Linked DNA regions of Companilactobacillus allii. The protein of the gene in region 1 interacts with the protein of each later gene in a pairwise test. Links are inferred from orthologs where the notes say so. Each region holds a gene or a part of one and is shown in the gene's direction. Other genes may lie near its edges. The genes, in order: leuS and ligA.

Region 1 (15,980 bases):
AGCGTCAATCGAGCAAAGTTCTAGTCATGTTATGGCACAAGTCATTGTGGATTTTGCTGTAGATAAGGGATTGAAGCTTAAGAACGCTGAAAATGTTAAAGAAATAACGGCCCAAGGTATTGTTGGTGTAATCGATGGATTAGAAATACGAGTTGGTCAAGAGGACTTCATTACGAATGAATCTGTCAATGAAGTAAGTGGTTCAGGTGTTTATGTGTCAATTGATGGTAAGTACGCCGGTGTTTATAGCCTTCTTGATCAAATTAGACCAGAGTCTAAGGCAACAATTCAACGTTTAAAGGATTTTGATATCAAAAATATTATGATGATATCTGGAGACAAAAAAGAAGCAACCGAATCAGTTGCTTCAGAGGTTGGAATCACACAAACATATCCAACTAGTTTGCCAGCAGATAAAGTGAAAATCATTCAAAGCCTACATAAGGATTATCGCCCGGTTATTATGATTGGGGATGGCGTTAATGATGCTCCAGCATTAGCTTTAGCAGATGCTGGTATAGCTATGGGATACAAGGGAGCTAATGCCGCTAGTGAATCAGCTGATGCAGTTATTTTAAAGGATGATCTAAGTAAAGTGGGGGATGTTGTTAAGATCTCTCGTGATACTTTAAAAATTGCCCGTGAAGCTGTTTTGATCGGTATTTTCATTTGTATAATTCTAATGATAATTGCTGGATTCGGATTGATTCCCACTATAATTGGTGCGATGTTGCAAGAAGTAGTTGATACAGTGACTATTCTTTATGCATTACGTGCTAGAAGCGACAAATTATAACCAACCATATGAATCCAAATCCATATCCTTTTTGTATATTTTGGATACATACGGATTACCTTCAACGATAAAACGCATTTTTTTAGAAGTCCATGGTTCCTTATTTGGGACACCAATTCTAGGTGTTGCCAAGATGTTTTTGGGAATCTGGACTTTTTTTGTTGAAAAAATAAAATTATCTGAGTTTAAGAATGTTCCTGATAACTGCTTATCCCTTATACCAAAGGACCTGATCCATTTTGCTGGTCCATTTGACACGTCAAATCCAGTTTTGTGGCGATTTTCTTCCATCATTTCTAGACCTTTTAGTGGTTGAATACCACGGATCAAGATACCGTTTGGAACACCAGCTTTTTGAATGCTGATATCCATATCAAGCCAGCTATGTATTGAATAGATATAAATGGTCCCACCAGGCTGGTATAAGGGATCATTAGCTTTAGTGTGTCGGCCGTTATAACTATGTGCTGCCATATCTTTTATTCCTAGGTATGCTTCTGTTTCTACAATGATACCTGAAAAAATTCCTTGATCAGAATTATACGTAAAAGTATGGCCTAGCATGTCTTTGGCAATGTCCATTGTTTCGTTATTTTCAAAGTAATTTTGTATATCCAATATGTCCTCCAATAATTTTTTTGAGAAAAACAAGAAAAAGACTTGTCACGTCTTTGTTCTTAATATATAATATTTTTTGTGCTTGAGAAAGAGTAACTTATCTAATACTTTTTATAAGCAGAAAATGACCCGTTGGTCAAGTGGTTAAGACACCGCCCTTTCACGGCGGTAACATGGGTTCAAATCCCGTACGGGTCACTATTTGGAGGATTAGCTCAGCTGGGAGAGCATCTGCCTTACAAGCAGGAGGTCACAGGTTCGATCCCTGTATCCTCCATCATAAAGATGGAACTTAAAAAGATATTCACGTATGTGAGTATCTTTTTTTTGCAAATAAATGACAAGGCTTACATACTAGGTTATGATTGTGGTATTCAAATTTATCATAGGAGTGTGATTAAAATGTTAGAACATCACTTTGCGCCAAAAGTAACTGAGGCTGATAAAGATAGGCTCGTTAAACTAATTAATGATAAGCCATGGATAGTTCCTTCAACAATGTTATTGGAAATTATTCCGGTATCAATTGTTGCTTATGGATTTTTTAGAAATTGTCGTTTAAGAACTAAGCTTAAAATTGAACGTGAAAAAACAATGCAAGCTTATATGAAACGTACTAAATCAGGTGAAATGTCGATGGAAGAACAACATTTTTTGAAACGGTTGTAGAATATAATAAAAGCACGAGATTGACGTAATTTTGTCATAATCTCGTGCTTTCTTATATACTAATAAGATTTTGTTGTAGATCTAATGCAATCTTTTTTAAATTTGATTGAGTTTCTTTGAATAATTTACTATCAAAATTAGTCAATGTCTCTTCGCCAAAGTCTCTATCCTCAATGTATTTATTGTAGCGTATCTCCACTTGCATACTGTTGATATGTTCATTTTTACCGAAATGTTTAGTTATTTTACCACCGGTAAATGGGAAATTATCAGAGACAGTGTATTTGTTTTCAAATAGTTTGTTAGTTAACCATAGGCGATTGATTGAAGTACTCGTGCCATCGTAGTCGTTACCAATAACAAAATCAGCCGGTGACATTTTTTCAAATCTAGGGTAATAGTAAAAACTGTGTAGATCTACTAAATAAATATCGTCAAACACTTCTAGTTTTTTGGTAATTAATTCTGTCAGTAACTGGTGATACGGTAAATAATAATCATCCATTCTATTTCTTATAGTGATATTGCTCAAAGGAACATTGTACAGTGGATGATCAAAAGAATTTTTATTAGGGATAGCGTTGTGCGTAGTATCCAAAAAGAAATTTTGCCTGTTTGGGTCAGCAACATAACGGTTTACATTGTTTTGAATAGTTGTAAATCCCATGTCTGGTAAGAAATCATACAATTCCTTTAAGAACCAATCGGTATTAGTTAATCGTACATTAGATATTAAATCTTGCTTCATTTCATCAGGAACGTATGTACCGCTATGTGGTAGGCTAAAAATGATTGGATAATCATGTAAAGTTGAGTTGAAATAATCAATTCTTTGCATCTAAGTCCTCGTTTCTAGATTATATTAAAAGTAGAAGGTTGCCAATAAGTCGATAGAATAGGTTTGATGTGGAAATCTGTTTGAATTTTTTTAGCAAAACGGCTACAACTATGAAAACAACAATTGTGATAGAAGTTAGAATACTTACATATCCTAATAAGAATAATACCAAAGTTAGAACGACTAGTGTTACTAATTGAGCATAGTCAGCTTTTCCGCCATCGAAATAATCTACTAAAATCGCTGCAATATTCACTAGTAATAGTGGAACCACGAAGGTAAATGAGACAAAATGCATATATGTATACGCTATGGCAATTGACATAAAGCTTGGTATGATAAAACTATCAATAAGTATCTGAATCAGTTTGTATTTTTCGCTGATGTATTTGGTTAGGAATAAGAGCATCAATTGAATGAATATCAAGATAATAACGTTGATATTTAAACTTCTAAACGATAAGAAAATTATAATTACGTAAATTGCACTATAAAGTCCATTGAAATACATATTGGGCTTTAGTGTTCGGATATATTCCTTATAAAAGGCAATCATAGCTATCATAATGGCGAGAAACCAATTTATAGTGTAGTTACCTAAACTATGAGTGAAGATAAAAATAAATGGGAAAACGTGATAACTGATGAACTCGATAACAGATACAATTAATTTCTTATACTTTAAATTGGCCATAACTACTCCTTGTTTTATAAAATTATATTAATGTAGAAAACGGACATCGTCAATTCAATATTTTCATGAAAAAAATTTGTTTTGAATTAAATCTGTGTTAATCTATTAAGAGGTTCCTGATGGGATCCTTTTTTTATTTGCCGTAAAAGGAGAAGCCCTGTAACCGAAAGGTGGAAAAAAATATGTCAAAGAATTACTTATTTACTTCTGAATCTGTTTCAGAAGGACATCCAGATAAAGTCGCAGATCAAATTAGTGATGCGATTCTTGATGCCATTTTAGCTAAAGATAAAGATGCACGTGTTGCCTGCGAAACAACCGTTACTACTGGCTTAGTATTGGTTGTCGGTGAGATTTCAACATCGGCTTATGTTGATATTCAAAACGTTGTTCGTAATACTATCAAAGAAATCGGATATGATGGTACAAATCCTGGTTTTGATGGTAATAGTTGTGCTGTTCTAGTTGCACTTGACGAACAATCACCTGATATTGCACAAGGTGTTGATGATGCGCTTGAAAAACGTGGACAAGATAAAGATTATGATCCATTGGATCAAATCGGTGCTGGGGATCAAGGTTTTGTATTTGGTTTTGCTACAAACGAAACTAAAGAATACATGCCACTTCCCATTTCATTAGCTCATAAACTTATGCGTAAAACCGCAGAAGTTAGAAAGAACAAAACAATTGACTACTTGATGCCAGATGCAAAGTCACAAGTAACAGTTGAATACGATGAAAACGACAAGCCAATACGTGTTGATACGATTGTCTTAAGTACACAGCATAAAGCTGAAGCTACTCTAGAACAAGTACAAAAAGATATCAAAAAATACGTTATCGACGAAGTTGTGCCAAGTAATTTAATTGATGATAAGACTAAGTTTTTGATTAATCCAACTGGTCGCTTTGTTATTGGAGGACCTGAAGGTGATTCTGGTCTAACTGGTAGAAAAGTTATTGTTGATACTTATGGTGGATTTGCTCGCCATGGTGGTGGTGCATTTTCAGGTAAGGACGCAACTAAAGTTGATCGTTCTGCTAGTTATGCTGCAAGATATATCGCTAAGAATCTTGTTGCCGCTGGAATCGCTGAAAAGGTTGAAATCCAAATTGCTTATGCCATTGGTGTTGCAAGACCGGTTTCAATTCACGTAGATACATTTGGTACCAGTGATTATTCAGAAGAACAGATTGTTGAATGCATTGATAAGTATTTTGATTTAAGACCATTGGGTATTATTGAGATGCTTGATTTGCAAAGACCAATTTATAAACAAACAGCTGCATATGGCCATTTTGGACGTACAGATATTGAACTTCCATGGGAAGAACTTGATAAGGTTGATGACATCAAGAGCTTCTTCAAGGATTAGTAGGTGATTACAGAGGCGTTCCTTTGAAGCAATTGCTTTTAAAGGAGTCTCTGTTTTTTTTTTGCAATTTTTAGATTTTGGGGAGGAATTATTTTTAATGGAACAAAAAAATAAATCAAATATAGCAATTGTTACCACAGCAATTTTTATTGCTACATTTATGACGGCGGTCGAAGGAACGATTGTTTCAACGGCTATGCCCACAATTATTGGAAGTTTACATGGGGTTAAATTAATGAATTGGGTTTTCTCAATTTATTTGTTAATGACAGCCGTGTCCACACCAATTTATGGTAAATTATCAGATATTATAGGGCGTAAACCAGTTTTGTTATTTGGACTAGGATTATTCATCGTGGGATCAACGCTTTGTGCAATGTCTAATTCAATGATGACATTGATAATGGCACGTGTTATTCAAGGATTAGGATCAGGGGCTATCCAGCCACTAACATTTACAATTATTGCTGATATTTATCCATTGGATAAACGTGCCAAGATTCTTGGATTCAATGGTTCGGCGTGGGGAATAGCTGCAATTTTGGCTCCTTTACTAGGTGGATTCATTGTTGAAAAATTGAGTTGGCATTGGATATTCTTGATCAACTTACCTGTTGGATTGATCACAATGGCTTTAATTTGGATCTTCTTAAAAGAAGAGAAGCGAGAACATGATAAGGTGAAAATTGATTACACCGGAACAGCATTATTAGTTCTGATACTTTTACCATTAATGTTAGCTTTACAAAATCTAAGTTCTGCCAATGTATTTATTCCTATCGGATTAGTACTTGTTTCAGTTATTTCAGTATTTTTGTTTATTAAAGTTGAAAAAAGAGTGGCAGATCCAATCTTGCCATTACAATTATTTAAAAATAAAACATTTATCATTCAAAATATTATTGCATTACTAGTAAGTGGTTTTTTGATTGGATTTGAAGCTTATATTCCAACATGGATGCAAGGAATTCTCGGACTAAGTCCTTCTATGGGAGGCTTTGCGGTAACACCAAGTTCAGTTGTCTGGATCATTGGATCGTTTTGGGCTGGATCATTGATCAAAAAAATGGCTCCCAATCGTGTTATCTATATAAGTCTGATTTTTCTTGGATTAGCCAACGTAGCATTATTATTTGCAAACGTTTCATCACCATTTGTATATTTCTGTGGTTTGGCTGCAGTTGCTGGATTAGGATTTGGACTAACGATAACGACGACGACTGTAACAACGCAAACTGTTGTTGCACCTGAAAATGTCGGTGTTGCAACTAGTTTTAACACCTTATTACGTACGATTGGTCAATCAATGATGGTTTCAGTTTATGGTATTATTCTTAACACTGCCTTAATTAAAGGTGCAGCTGAGAATAAAAAAATAACTGTCGATATGATGAATCAATTGATTGATCCACAAACCGCCAGTTCCTTACCAGTAGAGCTTTTACCCAAAATGAGACAAATTCTTTTTTCTGGATTGCACAATATGTATATCGCATCTCTAGTATTATTAATATTAGGCCTAATTTTAAACGCCTTTGAGCTTAAGAATAAGAAAATTCTTGGTTCTGAACAATAGAGTTGTAAAAGTTATGATAATCGATGCTAATAAATAACCTCCAACAACATCACTAGGATAATGAACCCCTAGAAATATTCTGCTGTATCCAACCAATAAAACAATTGTAATGGCAACAATGCTAGCAATTACTTTGACACTTAGTTTTTTGAAAATGAGTAAGGCAACAATTAATAGTGAAATATAAAGTGCAAATGAACTTGCAGAGTGACCACTAGGGAAACTGTAACCACCAGCGTATACATAGTGATGGTGCAGTGGGCGTGGTCTTCTTATATTCACTTTGATTGTATGATTTAGCCAAGAAACTATAATTTGGTTCAGTGCTACGAAAAATGCAGCACTGAAATTCCTTGATACAGATAATACAATTACAGAAATAATAGTTAGAACTATGATTGTGTTAGTGTTTCCAAAAGAGGTCATAAATCTAAAGAACCACAATGAAAATGAATTGTGGTGATAAACTTGGTTGATGACAAACTTGTCAAATAGACTAATAAAGTGAGATTTTGTTGCAACGGAGAAACTCCAAATAGTAAAGCAGATTATTAGCAATATATTAGAAAAAAGCACAAATTTTGATATTTTCATTATTTTTACTCTCAATTGTTTAAATTTTGTTTAAGAAATTATATAATAATGCATAGGTATTCATGTGGGGTAAAAGAATATGACAATTACACGTCGTCAGCGTATTCAAGAAGAAAATCGCTTAACTAGATTAAATAATAAAAGCGTTAAAAGTTCAAATATAAGCAAAAATGTTACATTTTTGGGTGGAAGCCTAGTTTTAGGCGGAGTGGTTACTTCACTTGCAAGTGTAGAAACTACTGTGCCAGTCTATGCTGAGGCTACATCTGCAATTAGTGCAATTAGTGCAATTAGTGCAACTAATACAGTCGATACAAGTACTGATATTGTTACACCACGTGGTGTTGGCGATACAAACTTTATAAACTATATTGGTAATTCAGCACGCAAATTGGCCAATAACAATGATATCTATGCCTCAGTAATGATTGCACAAGCAATGGTTGAAAGTGGCTGGGGTACTAGTGGACTTGCTAGTGCACCTAACTATAATTTATTTGGTATTAAGGGTTCGTACAATGGTGAGTCAGTTAATATGGGAACTCAAGAAGATGATGGTACTGGTAGTCTTTATTCGATCAGTTCTAATTTTAGGAAATACCCATCATACAAGGAATCTCTTGAAGACTATGTGTCTTTAATTAGAGGTGGAGTTTCAGGTAATCCTGAGATTTATGCTGGAGCTTGGAAGAGCAATACTACTTCTTATGAAGATGCTACAGCATATTTGACAGGCCGTTATGCTACTGACACTACTTATGCAGACAAATTGAATGCAATTATCAAGAAATATGATTTAACTAAGTTTGATACAGCCGATGGTTCACAGGATCAAACTTATGTATATGCACAAGGTGACACACTACAGTCGGTCGCCGATAAGTTCAATATGACTGTTGAAACATTGATGGATCTTAATAATTTGAAGACATCTAGCTACGTGTATCCAGGTAAGACGTTAACAGTTCTTAAGGTTATTGGTAATGATAATCAAGAACAACCAGTCACTGTGAATAATTTGTCTAACGTTGTTGGAACAACTAGTTCAGATTCAGACACTACTTCAGATGTTTCGGATGTATATGGTAAGAGTCAAGCACCAGTTATCGTTCAAGACGAAACAAACGGAGTTAAAAAATATGACTCTTCAAATAGTTCATCCAATGTTGCAGTTGCAGTTAAGAACACTTTAACATCAGATGATTCGAATAGTAACTCAAGTGATGATACTGTTACCGTTCAAGATGGTGACACGATTGATTCTATTGCTGCACAGGCAAATACAACGACTGATCAGATAAAGCAAGACAATGATTTAAATTCTGATTTATTAGTTGTCGGACAGAAGTTAATGGTATAGTATATAAAGCAACGGAAATAGTAAATTTAAAAAGAATTTCAGAAAGTACGTGGTTAATGTGAACGTATAACTTTTTAAATTGAACTCATCCATTTAATTTAACTGCTGAATTTAGTAGGTGGTTACGAATCGTCCGCGTTAAGGATTTTGAGAGTCACTTCTTTGTGGAGTGGAACTTAGGTGGTAACGCGATAATTCGTCCTATGATATCTTTAATTTAGATATCATGGGACTTTTTTATTATCGTGAATTTTTTTTGGAGGGTGTAAAATGTATAATCACAATACAGTTGAGAAAAAATGGCAAAAGTACTGGAAGGAAAATCAAACTTTCAAGACTACTAATGACAAAAACAAAAAGAACTATTACGCACTAGATATGTTCCCTTATCCATCTGGACAAGGTCTACATGTTGGACATCCAGAAGGGTATACAGCTACTGATATTCTTGCACGTATGAAGCGTGCTCAGGGATATAACGTGTTACATCCAATGGGTTTTGATGCATTTGGATTACCTGCTGAGCAATATGCAATGGATACAGGACATAATCCTGCAGATTTCACTGAGAAGAATATCCAAAACTTCAAGCGTCAAATTAATTCATTAGGATTTTCATATGATTGGGATCGTGAAGTTCAGACTACTGATCCTAAGTATTACAAGTGGACACAATGGATATTTGAACAGATGTACAAAAAAGGTTTGGCTTATGAAGCTGAAGTTCCAGTTAATTGGAGTCCAGATCTTGGTACAGTTGTCGCTAATGAAGAGGTTATCGACGGTAAAACAGAACGTGGTGGATTCCCTGTAGTTAGAAAGCCTATGCGTCAATGGATGCTGAAAATCACAGCCTATGCTGACAGATTGCTGGATGATCTTGATTTGATAGATTGGCCAGAAAGTATCAAAGAAATGCAACGTAACTGGATCGGTAGATCCATTGGGGCACATATTGACTTTGCAGTTGATGGCTTTGATGATAAGAAAATCACAGTCTTCACAACTCGTGCTGATACTGTGTTCGGAGTTTCATATATAGTGTTGGCACCAGAAAATGATCTAGTTGACACAATTACTACAGATGAAAATCGCGAAGCAGTCGAAGCATATAAAGCTGAGGCCTCACGTAAGTCAGATCTTGATAGAACTGACTTGAATCATGATAAAACCGGTGCTTTTACTGGTTCATATGCAATAAACCCTGTAAATGGTGAAAAAGTTCAAATTTGGATTTCTGATTATGTTCTTGCTACTTATGGTACAGGTGCAGTTATGGCTGTTCCTTCAGGTGATCAACGTGATTATGAATTTGCAAAGAAATTTAATTTGCCTATCGTACCAGTTATTGAGGGTGGAGACCTTTCTAAAGAGGCCTATACCGGTGATGGTGCTCATATCAACTCTGGATTCTTAGATGGATTACATAAAGATGATGCAATCAAGAAAATAACTGAATATCTAGAAGATAACGGTTGTGGTAAGAAGTTCGTCAATTACAAACTTCGTGATTGGTTGTTCTCACGTCAAAGATATTGGGGTGAACCAATTCCTATTATCCATTGGGAAGATGGTGAGACAACTCTAGTTCCTGAAGATGAATTACCTTTGAAGTTACCAGCAGAAGCAGATATCAAGCCATCTGGTACAGGTGAATCACCACTCGCTAACTTGACTGACTGGGTTAATGTTGTTGATAAGAACGGTCGTAAGGGCCGTCGTGAAACTAATACGATGCCACAATGGGCTGGTAGTTCTTGGTATTATCTAAGATATATTGATCCACATAATGATGAAAAACTTGCCGATTATGATTTATTGAAAGAATGGCTACCTGTTGATCTATATATTGGTGGTGCAGAACATGCGGTACTTCACTTGTTGTATGCAAGATTCTGGCACAAAGTATTATATGATATGGGTGTAGTTCCAACTAAAGAACCATTCCAAAAGCTATTTAACCAAGGAATGATTTTGGGTGATAATCATGAAAAGATGTCTAAGTCAAAGGGTAATGTTGTCAATCCAGATGATGTTGTCGAGTCATTTGGTGCAGATACTTTGAGAGTTTACGAAATGTTCATGGGTCCATTGGATGCATCTATTCCTTGGTCAGAAAATGGACTTTCAGGTGCTCACAAATTCCTTGATCGTGTGTGGAGATTATTCATAAATGATGATGATTACAGCACACTTCGTGAAGGATATGTAGTCGATACAAACGATGGTAAATTAGATAAGATATATAATGAAACAGTTAAAAAGGTAACTGAAGATTATGATGCATTGCGTTTCAATACAGCAATTTCACAAATGATGGTCTTCGTTAATGAAGCACATAAAACTGACTCTATGCCTAGAGAATATGCTGAAGGATTCGTTAAGTTACTTGCGCCAATTGCTCCACATATGATGGAAGAATTATGGAGTAAGTACGATCATAAAAATTCAATCAGTTATGAACCATGGCCAACTTATGATGAAAGTAAGATGATCTCAGATACTGTTGAATTGATTCTTCAAGTTAATGGTAAATTACGAGACAAGATGGAAGTTCCTGTCGGAATGGGCAAAGAAGAAATTGAAAAACTTGCTCGTGAAGATGAAAAAGTCCAGAAATTTACTGAAGGTAAAAATATTGTCAAAGTAATTGTTATTCCTAATAAGATTGTAAATATCGTTGTTAAATAACATTTTTTATTTCAATTAGAGATTATGATGTAAAAATCATGATCTCTTTTTTTAAGATTTCGTTGCATTTATTGAAAATTAAGAGTAATTTAAGGTTTCTGAGTTCACAATTTTGCTATAATTGAGAAGATAGTTTTTAAGGTGGTGCAGGACTTGAACAAAAACCGTGATGATGAAGAGGTTACACCAGTTCTAAATCCTGAAGCTTCAACACAAGATACAATGTTGAAGGGTTCAGCTTGGATGACTGCTGGTAGTATTTTTTCACGTATTTTAGGTGCGATATATATTATTCCATGGATGGCCTGGATGGGTTCATCCTATCCGCAAGCCAATGCTTTGTATGCAAAAGGGTATAATATCTATAGTTTATTTATTATTATTTCTACTGCTGGTATACCAGGAGCTATTTCAAAGCAGATTTCACATTATAACGCTTTGGACGAATACTCGACTGGTAATAAGTTATTCAAACATGGTTTAAAAATAATGACCATAATGGGTGTAGCTTTTGGAATATTAATGTATTTTGGTGCACCGTTAATGGCAGCCATTTTTGCTGATGGTGATCCAAGAAGTATTCCAGTTATTAAGTCATTGGCAATTGCTGTCTTGATAATTCCAATCCTGAGTATAATGAGAGGGTACATGCAGGGATATTCTGACATGGCACCTTCAGCTATTTCTCAATTTATTGAACAGATTGCTAGAGTTATCTATATGCTTGGCGCAACATATTTAATAATGGAAGTTAATAACGGTAGTTATATTAGCGCAGTTGTTCAGTCAACCTTTGCGGCTTTTATTGGTGCGGCATTTGCTATAGCTATTTTGGCATTCTCATTTATAAAAAAGCTTCCTCATTTACGATCTTTGTCTAGAAATGGGAAAGCCCCTAAAGAATTAAACAAGAATTTTACTAGAGAAATTTTTGAGCAGGCAGTTCCATTTATTATTTTGGACGCTGGTATCACTTTCTTTAATTTATTTGACCAATCAACATTTAATCAATTTATGAGAATGTTTGTAAAAGCCACTGGTGATCAATTGGATAATTACTATTCCTTATTTGGTTTCCAAGCTAACAAACTGATTATGATTATTGTTTCATTATCAACTGCCATGGCAGTTACAGCTATTCCCATTCTTTCTGGGCTGTACTCTAAGGGAGTTAAAAAAGATATTGAGAATCAGATTTCTAATACATTAGAGTTGTTTTTCTTTGTCATGATTCCCGCATCCTTGGGGATGTATGCTGTGTCACAACCATTGTGGACGACATTCTATCGTTATGATCAGTTGGGTATTTTAATGCTACAATTTAGTTCAGTTATCTCAATATTGTTAGGATTATTTACGGTTCTTTCGGCTGTTTTACAAGCTTTGTATCGTAATGGACTAGCAATTAGATACTTTGTTTATGGATTTATTGTAAAGGTAGTAGTACAAATTCCAATGATTGGATTATTCCATGAATTCGGCCCATTAGTTGCAACAAGTATAGGTATGGGTGTTGTTTGTTGGTTGATGACCAAAAAGCTGCATGATATTTATCCATTTGATACTAATCGATTGTCGCGTAGAATAAGTGGTATCATTCTGTTCTCATTGATTATGTTTGCCGTAGTCGTTCTTATCAACTGGATAGTATTCCATTTTGTAGGAAACTCTAATCGAGTATTGAGTATGGTTATCTTAGTTGTGGAAGCTGTTATTGGTGGTTCGATCTACGGATACCTTGTTTTGAAGACACAATTAGCGGATAAGATACTTGGTAGTAAAGTTGAACGCATTAGACGTTTAGTTAAAATTAAGTGAAAATAAAAGCTGACCGGTTTGGTCAGCTTTTTGTGTAGAAAATTTGTGATGGATCAGATTGCTTATAAATAAGAAGATGGAGGTTATATAATGAATTCTATTCGTTTACATTATTTTTGTGATGTTGCCAGATTACGAAGCTTTTCAAAAGCAGCTGAAGAAAATTACATTTCACAAACGGCAATTAGTCAACAAATTGCTAAGTTAGAAGATGAATTACAAATAACTTTATTAGATCGATCAAAGCTTCCTATTGAATTAACAAGAATTGGACAGGTAGTGTATCATCGTTCAAAAATAATATTGGAACAGTATAATGTTTTGAGAGGTGAAATTGTTCAAATGAAACAAACGGATAAGGTAGTGACGGTCGCATATCCCAATGGAGCAGTTGAACCAGTAGAGAAATTTGTGTTACCAAAAATAAAAGAAATTGTTGGTCTAGAATTGTTTTTAGTAAAAAGTGATTTGAATGATATTCAAGATAAATTATTAAATAAGACCGTAGACTTGGCGATTACATTTGATTCTGAAATTACCGAGACGGGCCAGTTATCTACTTTGGATTTAACAAGTGGAAATTATGATGTTGTAGTTGGTGAGAACCATCCCTGGTATTTTATTGATGAAATCAAGCCAGAACAATTAATAAATGAAAAGGTGATCTATGTTCAAAATCGGCCTAACACTAATTCATATTTAAAAATGAAAGATCATTCACAAGCCGACAATGTTCCATTGAATATAACAGCTACGGTTTCTGATATTGATACCGCATTACTATTAGTTCAATTGGATAAGGGAATTACTTTTATGCCTGATTATAAATCTTTAACTAATGAATATAAGAATTTACATCGTGTAAAATTATTAAATAGTCAACATAAATATAGAATTTGCTTAGCTTGGCGTAAAAATGATCAAAATGGAAACTTACAAAAAGTGATAGACAAATTCGATAGATAGAAGCATTCACTTATGAGGTACTAAATTTCGATGTTGGTATTTGATAAAATATTCACATATGATTGATTTATCAAATTAAAGGTGGTACTTACTATGGATAAATATGTTTTTACTGGAGTAGACGGTAATTTTGGTAGAATTGCTGCTGAAACTGCTTTGAAACTTTTAGATAAATCTCAATTGATATTTACTGCACCAACACAACAAGGCGTTGAAAAGTACGCTAAACAAGGCATTGAAACAAGAATAACTGACTTTAATGACTCTGTAGGATTAGCCAAGGCATTTACTGGTGCTACTAAAGTATTGTTAATATCTATGCCTTTTGTTGGAACTAAACGTCAACAAGCACATAAAAATGTCATTGATGCATGTTTAGCTTCTGGTGTAAAACAAATTGTCTATACATCACTTGTTAATGCTAGTGACCCAACCAATCCTAGTATAGAGAAAATTGATCATGCATGGACTGAGTCATACGTTGAAAATACTAAACTTGATTATATTTTCTTGCGTAATTCTCAATATGCTGAAGCAATGATCTCCAATTATTTTGCTATGTTGGAACAAGGTGTGCTATCCAATAATCAAGCTGAAGGAAAGATGGCTTACATTTCTCGCCAAGATTGTGCAATTGCCGCAGCATATGCAATGGCATCTAATTTGGAACATTCTATTTTAAATATTAATGGACCAGAGTTAATTACTATTTCTGACTTAATTGCTATTGGTAACGAAGTAACCGGTAATAAGTTAGCTTATCAAGAAGTTAGTGATGAAGAGGACTATGCTGTTTTTGATAAAATGGGAGTTCCAAGAAATACAGATGGACAATTCAAGAAGGGGAGTTCGGCACCATTTTCTTCTGATGGGATGGTAACTTTTGGCCAAGCTATTCGTGAAGGCAAAATGAGTACTTTCTCAGATGACTTCTTGAAGCTAACCGGTTCTAAACCACGTACTGTAAGAACAATGTTTGAGCATGCTGATGATTATCAAATTGGTGCTAGACATTCAATTGATGCTTAAGTTGGGATGGTGATAAAATGACTGATATAAAAACAGATATTTTAGTTGTTGGTGCAGGAGCTTCAGGAATTGGTGCTGCTTTATCGGCAGCTGAAAAAGGAGCAAGTGTTGTTCTACTTGAAAAAGGTGACAAATTTGGTGGAGCCGGTATGTTTGGTGCACAAGGATTATTTGCCGCGGGTAGTGAATTACAAAAGGAAAATAATATTGATTATTCACCAAAAGATGCTTATCAAGAGATGATGAATTATACACATTATCGTTCCAATACAAGATTGACGCGGGCAATTATCAATAAGTCAGCTGATACAATTTCTTGGCTGTCGAAAAATGGATTAGAAACAGAATTGGTTAATAATACGCAAGAGGTTCATCAAAACCATCCACGTGTTTACCATCAATACATTGATAAGTTTAATGGGTTTCAAAAACTGATAGACAAGTTTATAAGTAATGGTGGTCGATTATTTACAAAAACTGTAATTAAAAAATTTAATTATACTGATGGTAATATTGTAAATGTAGTTATTGATAAAGATGGTCATGAAAGTACAATCTATTGTCAAAAGATCATCTTTTCCGATGGTGGATTTGTTGGTAATTCTGAGATGGTCGATAAATATTTACAAATAAGTAGTAAGAATCTTTTTAGCATGGGTGAACGCAAGGCTACAGGTGATGGAATTAGGATTCTGGCTGAATTAGGTGCAGATACTAGTGGTATGGGTGTTTTTGAAAATCACGCTGCGTCAGTAGTTTCAAATACTGATCCTAAGTGGCATAATGACACAATTTTTACACTAACTAATTTGCCATTTCTATGGTTGAATCGTAATGGTGAACGTTTCGTCAATGAAGATATTTGTTACGACTTTGCCCTATGGGGAAACATTACATATACTAATGGTGGGTATTATTATTTTATTTTGGATCAAAATACCATAGATTATTT
Region 2 (15,775 bases), 350 kb from region 1 along the record:
TCGTGTTGCATATTTGATTGAAAACAAAAACGTAATGCCTTGGCATGTTTTGGCCATCACTTTCACTAATAAAGCTGCCAAAGAGATGAAAGAAAGAATAAGTAAACTACTTGGCGAGTCTGCAAATGATGTCTGGGTCTCAACCTTTCATTCACTTTGTGTACGTATATTAAGACGTGACATTGATAAGATGGGCAAGTCCAGATCATTTACAATCTCAGATCCTTCAGAGCAACGTACTTTGATGAAGCAGATTGTTCAAAGAATGAACTTAGATCCAAAGCAATATGATCCAAGGGCAATTCTTGGGGCAATAAGTAATGCCAAAAATGACTTACTTACGCCAGCAGATTTTGCTCAAAATGCAAAATCTCCATTCGAACAAATCGTCGCTAATTGTTATGATGCATATGCCAAAGAAATGGAAAAGAATCAGGCTATGGATTTTGACGATTTGATTATGCAGACAAATATCTTGTTCGAGCAATGTCCTGATGTATTAGATTATTATCAAACAAAATTTCAGTATATTCACGTCGATGAATATCAGGATACCAATGAAGCTCAATATAAATTGGTTCAACAATTGGGTGCCAAGTATCGTAATGTTTGTGTTGTTGGTGATGCTGATCAGAGTATTTATGGTTGGCGTGGAGCTAATGTGAAGAATATTATGAACTTCGAGAAGGATTATCCTGAAGCGATAACTATTAAGTTGGAACAAAATTATCGTTCAACTAAGACAATTCTTGATGCAGCTAATGAAGTTATAAATAATAACTCTGAAAGAAAACCTAAGAACCTATGGACTGATAATGCAAAGGGTGACGATATTAACTTTTATCGTGGACAAAATGAGTCTGATGAAGCACTGTATGTGGTATCACAAATTAGAGACTTACTATTACAGAATTATAATTATGGTGATTTTGCAATATTGTATCGAACAAATGCTCAATCACGTGCTTTTGAAGAGAAATTCTTACAAGCCAATATTCCATATAAGATCATTGGTGGACACAAGTTCTATGATCGTAAAGAAATCAAAGATATTATGGCTTATTTGAGACTTGTTGCTAACCGCGATGACTCTATGAGTTTTCAGAGAATAATAAATAGTCCTAAACGTGGTATTGGACCAGGTACGATTGAAAAACTGCAAAGATATGCAGATGAACATGGTTGGTCATTACTTGAAGCATCTGAAAATATTGAATTATCATCCCTTCCTGCTAAACCAAGGAAGACCTTTGCTGCATTTGCAAAGTTGATCGATGATCTAGCTAAAGAGGCTAAGACGATTTCAATGACAGACTTGATGGATCATTTACTTGATAAGTCAGATTATGTTGATGAATTGAAACAACAAAACAACCTTGAATCACAAACTAGAATTGAGAATATCGAAGAACTCTTGACTGTTACAACTCAATTCGATCAATCATATGAACCAGATCCTGATATTGATGAAACTAGATTAGATTCATTTTTAACTGAATTATCACTAGTAAGTGATCAAGATGATTTAGAAGAAGATCAACAAGAAGTTACTTTAATGACACTACATGCTGCTAAGGGATTGGAATTTCCAGTTGTCTTCTTAGTAGGTATGGAAGAAGGAATCTTCCCATTAGGTCGTTCATTAATGAAACAAGAGGATCTAGAAGAAGAGCGAAGATTGGCATATGTTGGTATTACTCGTGCCGAAAAGAAATTGTATTTAACAAATGCCTACAGCCGTATGCTTTATGGCCGCCTTCAAACAAATCAAGTATCGCGATTTGTTGAAGAAATCGACGATAAACATATTAATTGGGTCAATAAAAATGCTGGTGGTATTTCGACAAGTACTACAAAGAATGAATCGAGTCTTCCATTTTCAAAACGTCGTCGTGCTTCAGCTTATCATTCAAGTTACAAGGTTGATGAAGCCCAAAAGGCGAGTGGTGCTCAAGGTGCTGAAAATGTCAGTTGGAATATTGGTGACAAGGTCGATCATAAGAAGTGGGGACAAGGAACTGTTGTCAAAGTTAATGGTAAGGGCAAAGATGCTGAGTTAGACGTTGCATTTGATAATGAAGGTATCAAGCGTCTGTTAGCCGAATTCGCTCCTATCAAGAAATCTGAATAATTTGTAAACCTAAGAGGTGAAAAATATGGCAGAAATCACAAAATCACAAGCTAATGAAGAACTAGCATCTCTAAGAAATCAGTTAAATGAATATCGAGATGCGTATTATACTAAGGATGCTCCATTAGTTGAAGATAATGTTTATGATCAACAATATAACCGCTTATTAGAACTAGAACAGCAATTTCCTGAATTGATAATGCCGGACTCTCCATCCCAATTAGTTGGAGATGTAACTTTACCAGACTTTAATAAGGTGACACATGATATTCCTATGCTTTCTATGGGGGATGTTTTCTCTGAAGAAGAGCTAGCTGAATATAATGGAAGAATTGAAAAAAGTGTCGGCGAAGAAATTGATTATAATGTTGAATTAAAAATTGATGGATTGGCTATTTCACTGGTTTATGAAAACGGAATACTAGTGCAGGGTTCAACGCGTGGTAATGGAACGATTGGTGAAAATGTTACTGAGAATTTGAAGACGATTGAAACGATTCCACAGAAGTTAAGTGAACCACTGACTTTTGAGGTTCGTGGTGAGTGTTTCATGTCCAAAAAAGAGTTTTTACGTTTGAATGAAGAACGAGAAAAAGAAGGATTACAGGTCTTTGCTAATCCGAGAAATGCTGCTGCTGGAAGTCTTCGTCAACTGGATCCAAAAGTGACTGCTTCAAGAAAACTAGATACATTCATGTATACTATAGTAACTTTTGATAATTTGAATATAACTACTCAAAGTCAGGCTCTAAAAAAACTCAGTGAATTAGGCTTTCACGTAAATCCAAGTGCTGAAGTCACAAAGGGATTGAATGGTGTCAAAGAGTACATTGAACGCTACGGTAAAATTCGTGATGACTTAGATTATGGGATCGATGGTGTCGTCCTTAAAGTAAATGACTTGGCGACTCAACGTGGACTGGGTAATACCGTCAAGGTTCCTCGTTGGGAAATTGCCTACAAGTTCCCGCCAGAACAAGCTGAATCAATCGTTAGAGAAATAACGTGGACTATTGGTAGGACTGGTGTTTTGACACCTACTGCTGTCATGGATCCAGTGCAACTTGCTGGTACGACAGTTGCTAGAGCCACACTCCACAATGAAGATATGATTAAGCAAAAGGATATCCGAGTGGGAGATACTGTGATGTTACACAAAGCAGGAGATATTATCCCAGAAGTTTCACAGGTTGTTTTAAGTAAACGTCCAAAAGATTCTGTGGAAGCACTGATTCCTACTAACTGTCCATATTGTGATTCAAAGTTGATACATTTGGAAGACGAAGTGGCACTACGTTGTATCAATCCAAAGTGTCCAGCTCAAGTAAAAGAACAATTGACACATTTTGCTTCACGAAATGCGATGAATATTGATGGTTTAGGTCCCAAAATCATAGAACAGTTGTATACTAAAAGCTTGATTAAAGATGTTGCTGATTTATATAAATTGACAGCCAATGATTTAGCAACATTGGATGGTTTTAAAGAGAAGTCCATCAATAATCTGTTGAGTGCCATTGATAATTCCAAGGCAAACTCTGTCGAGAGATTAATATTTGGTTTAGGAATTCGTCATGTTGGTGCAAAAGCTGGTAGAATTCTTGCTGAGAACTTTTTGAACTTAGATAATTTAATGAATGCAACTAAAGAAGAGATTCTAGAGGTTAATACTATGGGCGGAATTATTGCTGATAGTATTATCATGTATTTTGCAAATGATGATGTTAAAAAACTGATCAATGAGTTGAAATTAGTTAATCTCAATATGGAATTTATTGGTAGTTCCAATTCTAATGAAACAAATCAGCATTTTACTGATAAAATAGTTGTTATAACCGGAACATTACAGAATTATAAACGCTCAGAATTATCTGACTTATTAGAAAGTTTGGGTGCCAAGGTTACAGGTTCAGTCACAAAGAAAACTGATATCTTAATTGCTGGTGAGAAATCTGGTAGTAAGTTGACTAAGGCCCAACAATTAGGAACGCAGATTATTGATGAAGCAACATTATCTGATTATTTGGATAATGCGGAGGATTAGGAGAAAAGTTTTGAAAAAATTCATAAAAGCTACAGCGCTAGTAATAATGTGCTCACTTCTTTTAACTGCTTGTGGTAATTTACAAGATTCAGGATTGTCATCTGGAGGCAGTGATAGCAGCAGTAAGAGTACTGTTCAAACAGCAAGTTCATCGGATACAAGTTCTTATGATGTCTTGATGAGCAATGGTAAGTATAAAACAAGTGCAATTTCTGGAATAACAGCTTCTGATAACAGCAACACTTTCAATAGTCGTAGTTTTGAAAGCGGACTTTTGAATTTGTCGAAGCAACAATTCTCAACTAATTCATATGTTTTCCAAGAAGGACAGGTCTTGTCTGCAGCTACTGTTACTGATTGGTTAGGACGTAAGTCTAAGAAGAATCCAACTGGATTGAACCCTGCTTCAAATGGTTCAAAGAGTGAGACAAAGAGAGCACCTATGTATTTCCAACAAATGCTTGAAGAAGACTATCTTCAAAAACAAGATGGTAAGTACAAGTTAGCTGGTATATCAATCGGTATTGCTATGAATAAGATTGATTATTATCAAAAGAAGCAATATGGTGCAACTTATCAAACAACTATTACCAGAGAAGAACAAAAGACTGAAGGCCAACGTGTTGCTAAAGAAGTAGTTAAACGACTACGTAAGAGAAGTAATGTTGGAAATATCCCAATTACCGTTGGACTTTATTCAGTAGCACCTGAAGATACTTTGGTTGGTGGAACGTATTTCCAATACTCAGTAAGTAAGAGTGGAGATCTTGGTAATTTTAAGGATCTAGGCTATAAGAATCAAGTATTGCCAGTGGTAAACGATGAAACTGCGATCAATAGTGGAGATTCGGATTCATTTAGTAATTTCAAGGATAATATCCAAGATTACTTCCCTAACTTGTCTGGTGTTACAGCACAAGCTCATTATGATGGGACAACTTTGAAGTCAATGGATATTACGATCAATACTCAATTTGATGGATTAGCACAAGTAACTAGTTTTACGCAGTTTGTACAACAAAGTGCTTCTAAATACTTACCAACCAATGTAGATTTGGATATCAATATTCAAACTGTAGATAGCCAACAAGCCGTTGTTACACGTACTAATAATAAATTTTATACACATGTTTTAGATGCGGATTAATAAGCCTTAAAGGAGAATTTTAATGATTTCAAAAAGTGAAACGCTACACGTAGCTGAATTAGCAAACCTGAAATTAAAAGATGACGAAGTTGATAGTTTTGTAAGTCAACTTGGTAAGATCGTTGATATGGAAAGTAACTTGGCTTCTGTTGATACAGAAGGTGTGAAACCTACTTATAACATGGGAGACACAAGCACGACATTCCGTGAAGATAAGGGAATTCGTACCCAAACTAGAGAGCAAATGTTTGAGAATGTTCCTGAATCAGAAGATAACTTGATCAAAGTACCTACAATTGTTGAAAAGGAGGAAGATGAATAGTGAATTATTTAAATGAAACTATTGATTCTTTGCACAAGAAGTTAGCTAATAAAGAATTAACTTCCAAAGAATTAACGGATCAAACAATAGATGGAATCAAAGATAAAGAAAAAGATATCGCAGCCTTTATTACAGTCAATGATTCAGCTAGTAAAATTGCTGAAGGAATTGATAAGGATGGCATCAAGAATTCTTTGTCAGGTATCCCAATTGCAATTAAGGATAATATTGTAAGTAATGGTATTAAGACCACTGCAGCAAGTAAGATTCTCTATAACTTCATGCCTGTATATAGTGCAACAGTTCTAGAAAAACTAGAAGCTAGTGGTGCCATCAATATTGGTAAAACAAACATGGATGAATTCGCTATGGGTTCATCAACTGAGACATCTTTCTTTGGTGATACACATAATCCTTGGAATTTAGATAAAGTACCTGGTGGTTCGTCAGGTGGTTCTGCAGCCGCAGTTGCTTCAGGTGAAGTCATTGCTGCACTTGGAACAGATACTGGTGGTTCAATCAGACAACCTGCATCATTTAATGGTATTTTCGGAATCAAGCCAACATATGGTCGTGTATCTCGCTGGGGTGTTATCGCCTTTGCATCAAGTCTTGATCAAGTAGGTGTTATGTCTAAGCGTGTTGAAGATTCAGCAGAAGTTTTATCAACGATTGCTGGTCATGATGAACACGATAGTACTAGTTCTGAAAAAGAAGTTCCTGATTACCGTGCTGATCTAAACAAAGATATGACTGGTGTAAGAATTGCTGTTCCTAAGGAATTCTGGCATGAAGGAACAAATCCTGAAGTTATCAAAAAAGTTAATGAAGCAATTGAAACATATAAAAAACTCGGTGCAAGTGTTGATGAAGTGAGTCTTCCAGCATTGAAACACGCCGTTGAAGTTTATTATGTTTTGGCTTCAAGTGAGGCATCATCTAACCTACAAAGATACGATGGTGTTCGTTATGGATTCCGTGCTAAAGATGTTAAAAATATCAAAGACTTGTTTGTTAATTCAAGATCTGAAGGATTTGGTACTGAAGTTAAACGTCGTATTATGTTAGGTACATTCTCACTTTCTGCAGGAGCATATGATGCTTACTTTAAGAAGGCTGCTCAAGTAAGAACACTCTTCATTGAAGAAATGAGTAAAGTACTAGAAGACCACGACTTGATCATGGGACCTTCAACTACATCGACTGCTTTCAAGATCGGTGATAAGATCGATGATCCTCTAGCAATGTACATGAATGATATTTTGACTATTCCTGCTAACTTAGCTGGATTACCAGCTGCATCAGTACCAGCCGGATTAGCTGAAGGTATGCCAGTTGGACTACAAATAATGGCCAAACCATTCAATGAACAAGCTATTTTTAACGCTGCATATGCATTACAAGAAGAAAATAAATTCTATGAACAAATACCAACTGCATTAAAGGGGGAAGACTAATGAATTTTGAAACTACTATCGGTCTGGAAGTTCACGTTGAGCTTAAGACAAAGTCAAAAATGTTTAGTCCTTCGCCAGTTGCTTATGGTGCTGAATCAAATATTAATACCAATGTTATTGATTTTGGTTTTCCAGGAACATTACCAACTGTAAATAAAGAAGGATATAGATTAGGTATTATGGTTGCTTTAGCTTTGAATGCACAAGTTGAAAACCATACACACTTTGATCGTAAAAACTATTTCTACCCAGATAATCCTAAGGCATATCAATTAACTCAAAGTGATAAGCCACTTGCACATGATGGATATATTGAAATAAATGTTGACGGCAAGAAGAAAAAAATCGGAATTGCGGAACTTCATGTTGAAGAAGATGCTGGTAAAAATACTCACGGAACAGACGGCTATTCATATGTCGATCTTAACCGTCAAGGAACACCACTTATCGAAATCGTTTCAAGAGCTGACATGCATTCACCTGAGGAAGCATATCAATATCTAGAAAAGCTTCGTCAAATCGTTCAATTTACTGGTGCTTCTGACGTTAAGATGGAAGAAGGTTCAATGCGTGTTGATACTAATATTTCTATCACACCAGTTGGATCAGATACATATGGTACTAAAGTTGAGTTGAAGAACTTGAACTCATTTAATTATGTAAAACTAGGTTTAGCATACGAAGAAAAACGTCAAGCTGCTGTATTAAAAAACGGTGGAAAAATTGAACAAGAAACAAGACGTTTTGATGAGAAGTCTGGAGAAACAGTCTTGATGCGTGTTAAATCTGGTGCTGATGACTATCGTTATTTCCCAGAACCAGATCTACCTGATTTTGAAATCAAACCAGAATGGGTCGAAGAAATTGAGGCTACATTACCAGAACCTGCTCAAGAACGTAGAGAACGTTATATTAAGGATCTTGGAATTCCTGAATATGATGCTGGTGTTATAACAGATACTAAGGAAATGTCAGATTTCTTTGATGACGCCGTAAGTTTCGGCGCAAATCCAAAATTAATTTCTAACTGGTTAATGGGCGAAGTGAACGCTTATTTGAACGAAAAGAGAGTTGGATTGCTTGATACTAAGTTGACACCAGAGCACTTATCAACGATGATTAAGTTAATTTCTGATGGAACTATTTCTTCTAAGATTGCTAAAAAAGTCTTCCAAGAAACTATTAGTAATGGAACAGAGCCTGAAGGATGGGTTAAAGAAAAGGGAATGGTTCAAGAATCAGACCCAGCAGTATTGAAGCCAATGATTATGGGTATTTTAGATAATAACCAACAATCGATCGATGACTTTAAGAATGGTAAGGATCGTGCCGTCGGTTTCTTAATTGGACAAATTATGAAGCAAACACATGGTCAAGCTAACCCTAAAGTTGTTAATAAGATCCTAATGGCCGAGCTAAACAATCGTTAGTGAGGAGAACTTTATGCGTGCAAGGTTGATATATAATCCTAGCTCAGGACATGAAACGCTGAGAAATAATGTAGGGGATATTTTAAATATCATTGAGAAAGCCGGCTATGAAGCCAGTGCTTTTCGTACTACTCCAAAAGATAATTCTGCTCAGGATGAAGCTAACCGTGTGGCCAAGGAAGGCTTTGATTTGATCATTGCTGCTGGTGGTGACGGAACCATTAATGAGGTTGTTAATGGAATATCTGGATTAGAGAAACGTCCAGAATTAGCAATAATCCCTGCTGGTACAACAAATGACTATGCTCGTGCATTAAAGATTCCACGTGATGATGTTGTTGAGGCCGCTAAGGTTATCTTGAAGGGTCAAAAAATGCCGATTGATGTCGGTAAAGCTGGTAAGAATTATTTTATAAATATCGCCGGTGGTGGTTCGATGACCGAATTAACTTATGAAGTACCATCAGCTTATAAGTCAATTCTTGGTTACTTAGCTTATCTAGTTAAGGGGGCAGAGATGCTTCCTAGAATCAGTCCTATCGATATGCATATCGAATATGACGAAGGTGTATTTGATGGTAAAGCCACTATGTTCTTAATTGGATTAACTAATTCAATTGGTGGTATGGAACAGATTGCTCCTAACTCAGTTATTGGTGATGGAACTTTTTCACTGATCATTGTCAAGGAGACCAATCTACGAGACTTGGTACATTTGATTGCTTTGGTTTTAAATGGTGGACGTCACGTTTATAACCCTAAGATCATTTATACTAAGACTAAGAATCTCAGTGTCAAAGCCAATGATGATAATCGCATCATGGTTAATCTTGATGGTGAATATGGTGGGGATGCACCTATGGAATTTACTAACTTACATAGACATTTGAATGTTTATGCAAACGTTGATTCAATTCCACTAAAGGCATTAGATATTCCAACCCTTGCCGAAAAAGATGCCGGTGAAAAGATTATTGAAGAAGAAAAAAAATTAGACGAATAATTGCTAAAAGGGCGGCTTAAAATTATTGACAGCTACCCTTTTTTGGCGTAAAGGATGAAATATGGAAAAACCAAATATTAATAAGAACGACAGACTAGAATTAACTATTCAAGACTTATCATACGAGGGTAAGGGTGTTGCTAAAGTTGATGATTTTACCTTGTTTGTTGATAATGCATTACCAGGCGAAGTTGTTAACGCCGTTATTTTAAAGGTCGGTAAGAGCTATGGATTTGCCAAGGCACTTGATATTATCAAGAAGTCTCCAAACCGTGTAGAAGATATTGATAATGTCTATGTAAGAACTGGAATCGCCCCTTTGAGCCATTTGAAGTATTCAGAACAATTGAAATTCAAGCAAAAACAAATCCAAGTAGACTTTGAAAAAGCCGGATTAGATATTGATGTTAACGAAACACTTGGCATGGATGATCCATTCCATTATCGTAATAAAGCACAAGTACCAGTACGCCAAATTGACGGACAATTAACATCAGGCTTTTATCGTAGGCACTCACATGATTTGATTCCTATGGATAACTTCTTGATTCAGGATGAAAAAATCGATGCTGAAATCACGCGTGTTCGTGATATTTTACGTAAGTACAAAGTTAGAGGATTTGATGAAGCAAAGAACAAGGGGCAAATTCGTACAATTATGGTTCGTCGTGCATATTACACAAATGAAATGATGGTTGTTCTAGTTTCACGTGTTCGCGATGTGTCACATTATAAGGCTATTGCAGAAGAGATAATGGCAAACAAAGAAGTTAAGTCATTGTACTTAAATATCAACTCAAAGGTAACTAATGTAATCTTGGGTAGAGATATGTTGCTTCTTGCTGGTAGTCCTTATATTGACGATGAGATTCTTGGTCATACATACAGAATCTCACCACGCTCTTTCTACCAAGTTAACCCTACACAGACACAACGTTTGTACAAGTTAGCAGTTGATAAGGCTGAATTAACTGGCAAAGAGATTGTTGTGGATGCTTACTCTGGTATCGGAACGATCGGATTGTCACTAGCTGATAAGGCAAAGCAAGTTACAGGTATTGAAATGGTAGCTGACGCTGTTAAAGATGCTAAACAAAATGCTGAAATCAATGATATTAAGAATGCTGACTTCATTGTTGGTAAGACTGAATCAGTCTTGAATGATTGGGCTAAGGATAAGAAGAAAGTTGATGTATTGATGGTCGATCCACCTCGTAAGGGATTGGACAATTCATTGATTGAATCAATCAATAATATTAAACCAAAGAAAATTGTCTATATTAGTTGTAACCCTGCTACTTTAGCAAGAGACTTGAAGTTGTTGAGTGATACATACGAAATTGGGGATGCTACTCCAGTTGATATGTTCCCAATGACAAATCATATAGAATCTGTAACAAAATTAACTAGAAAATGATCAATAGTGAGATTAAGGCGATATGTCCTTGACCTCACTATTTTTTTACGTCAAAATGTAGTTATGAGTTAATCCTGAGGGGGGTTACTATTTTGGGTCGTACGTTTATAGCAGTAGGAATGTTGATTATTGCATTCTGGCAATTATTTGCTTCGATTGGGTATTTTACTGTACCTAAGAAAAGCGTTTCCACAAAAATATCTATATTTGATGTTCTAGCATCTTGGTTCGGATTTGTTGGCGGATCAATGTTTGTTGGTGCCATTTTGATGCTCATGGAAGTATTTTGATTTGCGTTTGATGTAAGCGCTTAACTAAAAGGCAAATAAAAAAGGAAGCCTAAACTTCCTGATTTTGTAGCACGATAAGAGTCATCATAATGTAGTTGTTGACTATTTTGGTATCCATAAATAAATTAGATGAATTATCAGTAATATTTGAGACATTAGCTAGACCGTATCCTTGATGGTCACTTTTAGTTGAATATCCAGTTTTGAATATCTGATTAATATTGATTGCATCAGCCAATTGATTAGCAATAGTTATTTCAATAGTCTCTGAAGATTTCATGAAGGCACAGGTGAAGTCTTTTTTGTCGATAGTTTGTACGTATTCGATAGCATTATCAATGAGTATACCAACAATACGAATGATAGAAAGGTCATTTTCCTTAATTTCATAATCAGAATCGTTTAACTCAAAGTGGATATTGATTCCTTTGGACTTAGCAATGAAAAACTTTTGCGTTAAAAGACTTTGTAGCGGTTTGCTTTTGATGCTTTGTAATTCTCGCAATTTACTAGTTTGGACTATTTTAAAATTGGACTGTTGATTCATTAATTCATGGTAATATCGTTTTATTTCCTCTGAACTTTGACCATCGACAACTTGTCCCAATGAAAGTAGGATGTTTTGGAAGTCATGTTTGAACTTTCTTAGTTCTTCATACTGTTGTTGAGATCCAGTTAAATAATCATCTAATTCTTTGATTCTTTCGGTAGCCTCAACTGCTTCTTTTCGCATTGTATATGATTGGATCGCAATGATGGTTTGCAAATAGGTGAACATTGTCATAAAGGTGAATGACAAGATCATGCTCATTTTAATTAAGGGGGTTACCTTTTGAATATCACTGATAATAAGGATAGTCATGAATATCAACAATAATATAAATAACGATATAAAGATTCTTTTGCCCAATTGATAACGTAAGATATCATTTTGTATCTGCATTATTTGTCGATCCAAGATATTGACGATTGAAACTAGTATGAATACAAGGATCAGATTTATAACTAAGACTAACGGCAAGGTGGTATTTTGAAATTGACCTAAGTATATATCCCAATATCTGATGTGGAAGTAAACGATGAGGCTGATAATGTAGTTACTTAGATTGAATAATATCAGTTGAATATTCATTGCTAATACAATGATGATTCCCTCGTTATAATTAAGACTATGTGGCTTATTTCTAAATATGTGAATAGCAATTAGAAATAATACAAATAATAATAAGAACAAAGCATTCACGTAAAGCCCCAATAAAGCAAAGGCAAATGATAGGAAAAAGTCGTTAATTAAATAATAGTATTTGAACTTTTTAATGAAAAAATGGAGTAATTGTAACGTTACAAACAAAATGAAAAAGTTCTCTATTAGTTCTAAGTTGGTTTTGATATATGGCATAAGATTTAAATGCTAGACCTATTTCTTTCCTATGATTTTAGTAAATAGTTCGAACGTAACTAAATTATTGTAGGGATATTTTACAACTAAAACAAGATATTAATAATTTTTGTCTAAGATCGTTACGTTTATAGGCTATAATTTTACGTTTATAAATTTTTCTCGCAGAGGGAAATAGTTATGAAATAATATAGGTATACGTTTTAATTAGAAGAATAGAATTGAGGTATTTCATGTGTGAGGATATCCGTATTGGTGGAAACCTACAATTAGGAGACAATTTGAGAATTCTTCGTAAAGAGCGAAATCTTTCAGAACGTGAAGTTTCAAATATGCTGCATGTTGATATAACAACAATTTCAAAGTATGAACATAATACAAGAACGCCAGATATTTACACGATGATTAAATTCGCTGATGTTTACGATGTCAGTTTGGACAAACTAGTAGGTAGAAAACCTAAAACAAAATAAATAAAATAGGAAATCGCTTAATTGTGCGGTTTCCTATTTTATTTTAATTTTTTCTCTAGCGAGTTCATCAACTCACGACTCTTTCTAAATGAAACTTTACAAGTGGAGTGATCTATAAAGGTCAAGATTCGACTTTTACTGTCGTAAGCTTTGGCGTTGTCTAAATTGACTAGGTAACTACGATCACAACGAAACAGATTTGGGTACTTAGTTTCTAGTGAATTAAGAGATTCCATGAATGATCCACGTTGATTCTTTGTAATAAACGTTACTCGACCAGGGGAGGTCGTTTCGGTGAACAACATGATCACATCGTCCATTAGGACTGAAAAGAAGCGACTACCAATTTTGTAATTCAAAAGATTACGAGAATGATGTACGAAGTTTTCAAAGTAATGTTGGGCTAGAGCAATGTCATTGTTGATACTTTTCTTGATAGAATCCATCCCCTTGTTCTTGATGATATAATCCAGTGGCGCAATTCTTCTTTCAAGAGTTATCAAAGTTAGTTCATCATGAGTGGTGATAAAGACTATCTGTGCTAAAGGCATAGCTTGTTTTATCTTTTCAGCAGCCTCTAGACCAGCAATTTCATTAGCGGCTATTTCCATATCAAGAAAGAATAGTCCCTTTGTTTCATTTTTGCAGGAATTAAATAATTCTTCAGTTGTATCAGTGGCCAATTTCAACTCCATGTCAGAAGCGTTAATCATTATACTGTTATTTATAAATTCAGAGTAATTGTTTCTTTGGACCTCATCATCTTCCAACAAATAGATCGGTAACATTCTGGCACCTCCTGCTTAAGGCATATCTATAATAGACAATTGTATTCAAGCATAGAATTAAAAACAAGTTTGAATGCCATATACAGCAGGGAAAGTCAGCTATTTAAGGTATAAAATAACTCTTTTCAACTTGACAAAATCAGTTATCTAGTATCTTCTTGCGACTTCTTATTTGACTTATCATTGGTATTATTAAGCTTATTTCCAATAATGTACTGGTGAAAAATCGAAATAAACTGATTATTAGCAATCATATCGGAGTGCTGAGCCTTACTACCAGTAAGAGTTATGAGGGTGTAACGCTTGATTACTCCTTCATAAATATACTTACCTGCATCCACACTACCAATAGGGACGATACCGTCATCGGTATAGAGCTGTGTTCCAGCAATTGAGTAATATGTTAAGTTACTTGGCAATTTGGCCTTACTCTTAATAAAGTCGTTCAACATTTGGGTACGGTTGGAACTATTCTTCTCTTCAAAGTTATATGGAGAGCCGACTGTCAGTAGAGAATCAATGTTGATAGAGGTGTCGTCAAAGTAATGTTCAAGAAAATAAGTCCAGATCAAACCCCCATTAGAATGTCCAAAGGCATTGAAGGTGTTGAATCTGTAGCGTTCCTTTAGTTGATCAAAGGCAGTGTTGAACCATTTGGCTTGTTTCTTGATATTATCGTATCCATCTTTGTTATTAATGAATCCAACTACGATAAAGGGACTGTCGTCATTAGCACGAATAGAGCCCTTGTAAGTGATTTTACCGTTAGTTTGAACAGTTAGCTTCAATAGGCTGTGATGTTCCCCATATCGCTTGTTGATTGTTTTAACGAGATCGTCGAAGCGGTCTGCCGAAGCACTACTTCCTGGGATCATAATAATAGGTGCCATTGGTGAATTATATCTACCTGCTAAGGTCGATACATTCTTCTTAGTCCAAATATATGAAGGTATTCCTAAGATAATCAAGATAAGTGAAAGGATGATTAGATATTTCAAAGATTTTTTTTGAATTGTTTTTTTATTTACACGTTTAGCTCTTTTCATCATGGTCGCCACCTTGATCTAAGGCCAAGTTATCAATAGTCTTTAGTTTTTCAGCAATTCTTACGAATGGAATATAAATGTAAACTGATACGATCAGGCTAACAAATGAAAAAATCAATGCCTGAAAACTACCATTGGTACCAATGAATGATTCCAATAATCCCGGAGTTCCCATCGGGACGGGATAAACACTAGGTGGCATCAAGTGAAGCTGAAGTGTAATAGCCGCCAGTATCATGCAGGCCAGTGGTGCCAGAATAAATGGGATGATAAAGATAATGTTAAAGAAGACTGGTATCCCAGACATTGCACTACTGCCGATATCGAAGATACTAGGAAGCATTGACCAACGAGCGACTATTTGAAAATCAGGGTCTCTGGATACTAGAAATATAGCAATGATCAAGGCCAAGATCGAACCAGTTCCACCAAAAGTTGCAAAAGGGTGATAAAGCGTGTTACTAGTGAATAAATGAGGAGCACCCCAAGCAGTATGGTGATTAAGCGCATAATTCAAGTTTTCAACTACTGAAGCCGTGCTGTCGGGTTTTTCGATCTCTATAGGAGAATAGATACCTGACCAGCCAAAAAAAGATGCAATGATCGTATATAGTGAGAATCCCAAGGTACTTAATAGCTGAATGAATTGATTATTACTATGGTAATTACTTGCCAGTGAATACATGATATTGTTCGGCAAATCTGAGTAATAAGTTATATTGACTAAAAAACTGACAGCAACTGATAGTAACAAAATCAAAGCAATGGCTTTCAGTGAAATAAAGGTACGTTCCAAAATATTGCTAGATAAATGTTTGGCACGATGAT

Evidence for each region.
Region 2: the proteins of leuS (region 1) and ligA interact in binary tests that used the Escherichia coli proteins (3 or more experiments, as listed by UniProt). The link is inferred for Companilactobacillus allii from one-to-one orthologs.

The regions. Positions count from the first base shown.
Region 1 is NZ_CP019323.1:1,567,508-1,583,487, forward strand. What follows is about bases 8,399-11,504. They hold leuS (leucine--tRNA ligase), read left to right. Parts: upstream 8,399-8,794; coding sequence 8,795-11,215; downstream 11,216-11,504. Other genes in these bases: BTM29_RS07620 (glucosaminidase domain-containing protein), read left to right, coding at 8,399-8,524; BTM29_RS07630 (putative polysaccharide biosynthesis protein), read left to right, coding at 11,438-11,504. Also shown: BTM29_RS07570 (heavy metal translocating P-type ATPase), read left to right, coding at 1-796; BTM29_RS07575 (DNA-3-methyladenine glycosylase), read right to left, coding at 791-1,414; BTM29_RS07590 (hypothetical protein), read left to right, coding at 1,817-2,083; BTM29_RS07595 (N-formylglutamate amidohydrolase), read right to left, coding at 2,136-2,921; BTM29_RS07600 (hypothetical protein), read right to left, coding at 2,941-3,615; metK (methionine adenosyltransferase), read left to right, coding at 3,798-4,994; BTM29_RS07610 (MDR family MFS transporter), read left to right, coding at 5,092-6,570; BTM29_RS07615 (phosphatase PAP2 family protein), read right to left, coding at 6,520-7,164; more of BTM29_RS07620, read left to right, coding at 7,244-8,398; more of BTM29_RS07630, read left to right, coding at 11,505-13,033; BTM29_RS07635 (LysR family transcriptional regulator), read left to right, coding at 13,124-13,999; BTM29_RS07640 (NAD(P)H-binding protein), read left to right, coding at 14,093-15,028; BTM29_RS07645 (FAD-dependent oxidoreductase), read left to right, coding at 15,046-15,980.
Region 2 is NZ_CP019323.1:1,219,875-1,235,649, forward strand. Bases 1,765-4,665 are described here. They hold ligA (NAD-dependent DNA ligase LigA), read left to right. Parts: upstream 1,765-2,156; coding sequence 2,157-4,175; downstream 4,176-4,665. Other genes in these bases: pcrA (DNA helicase PcrA), read left to right, coding at 1,765-2,131; BTM29_RS05950 (CamS family sex pheromone protein), read left to right, coding at 4,186-4,665. In the rest of the region: more of pcrA, read left to right, coding at 1-1,764; more of BTM29_RS05950, read left to right, coding at 4,666-5,322; Asp-tRNA(Asn)/Glu-tRNA(Gln) amidotransferase subunit GatC, read left to right, coding at 5,345-5,644; Asp-tRNA(Asn)/Glu-tRNA(Gln) amidotransferase subunit GatA, read left to right, coding at 5,644-7,101; Asp-tRNA(Asn)/Glu-tRNA(Gln) amidotransferase subunit GatB, read left to right, coding at 7,101-8,531; BTM29_RS05970 (diacylglycerol kinase), read left to right, coding at 8,545-9,534; 23S rRNA (uracil(1939)-C(5))-methyltransferase RlmD, read left to right, coding at 9,596-10,951; BTM29_RS05980 (hypothetical protein), read left to right, coding at 11,044-11,241; BTM29_RS05985 (sensor histidine kinase), read right to left, coding at 11,291-12,640; BTM29_RS05990 (helix-turn-helix domain-containing protein), read left to right, coding at 12,874-13,113; BTM29_RS05995 (response regulator transcription factor), read right to left, coding at 13,152-13,901; BTM29_RS06000 (alpha/beta hydrolase), read right to left, coding at 14,045-14,950; BTM29_RS06005 (PTS transporter subunit EIIC), read right to left, coding at 14,934-15,775. UniProt on the Escherichia coli protein: DNA ligase that catalyzes the formation of phosphodiester linkages between 5'-phosphoryl and 3'-hydroxyl groups in double-stranded DNA using NAD as a coenzyme and as the energy source for the reaction.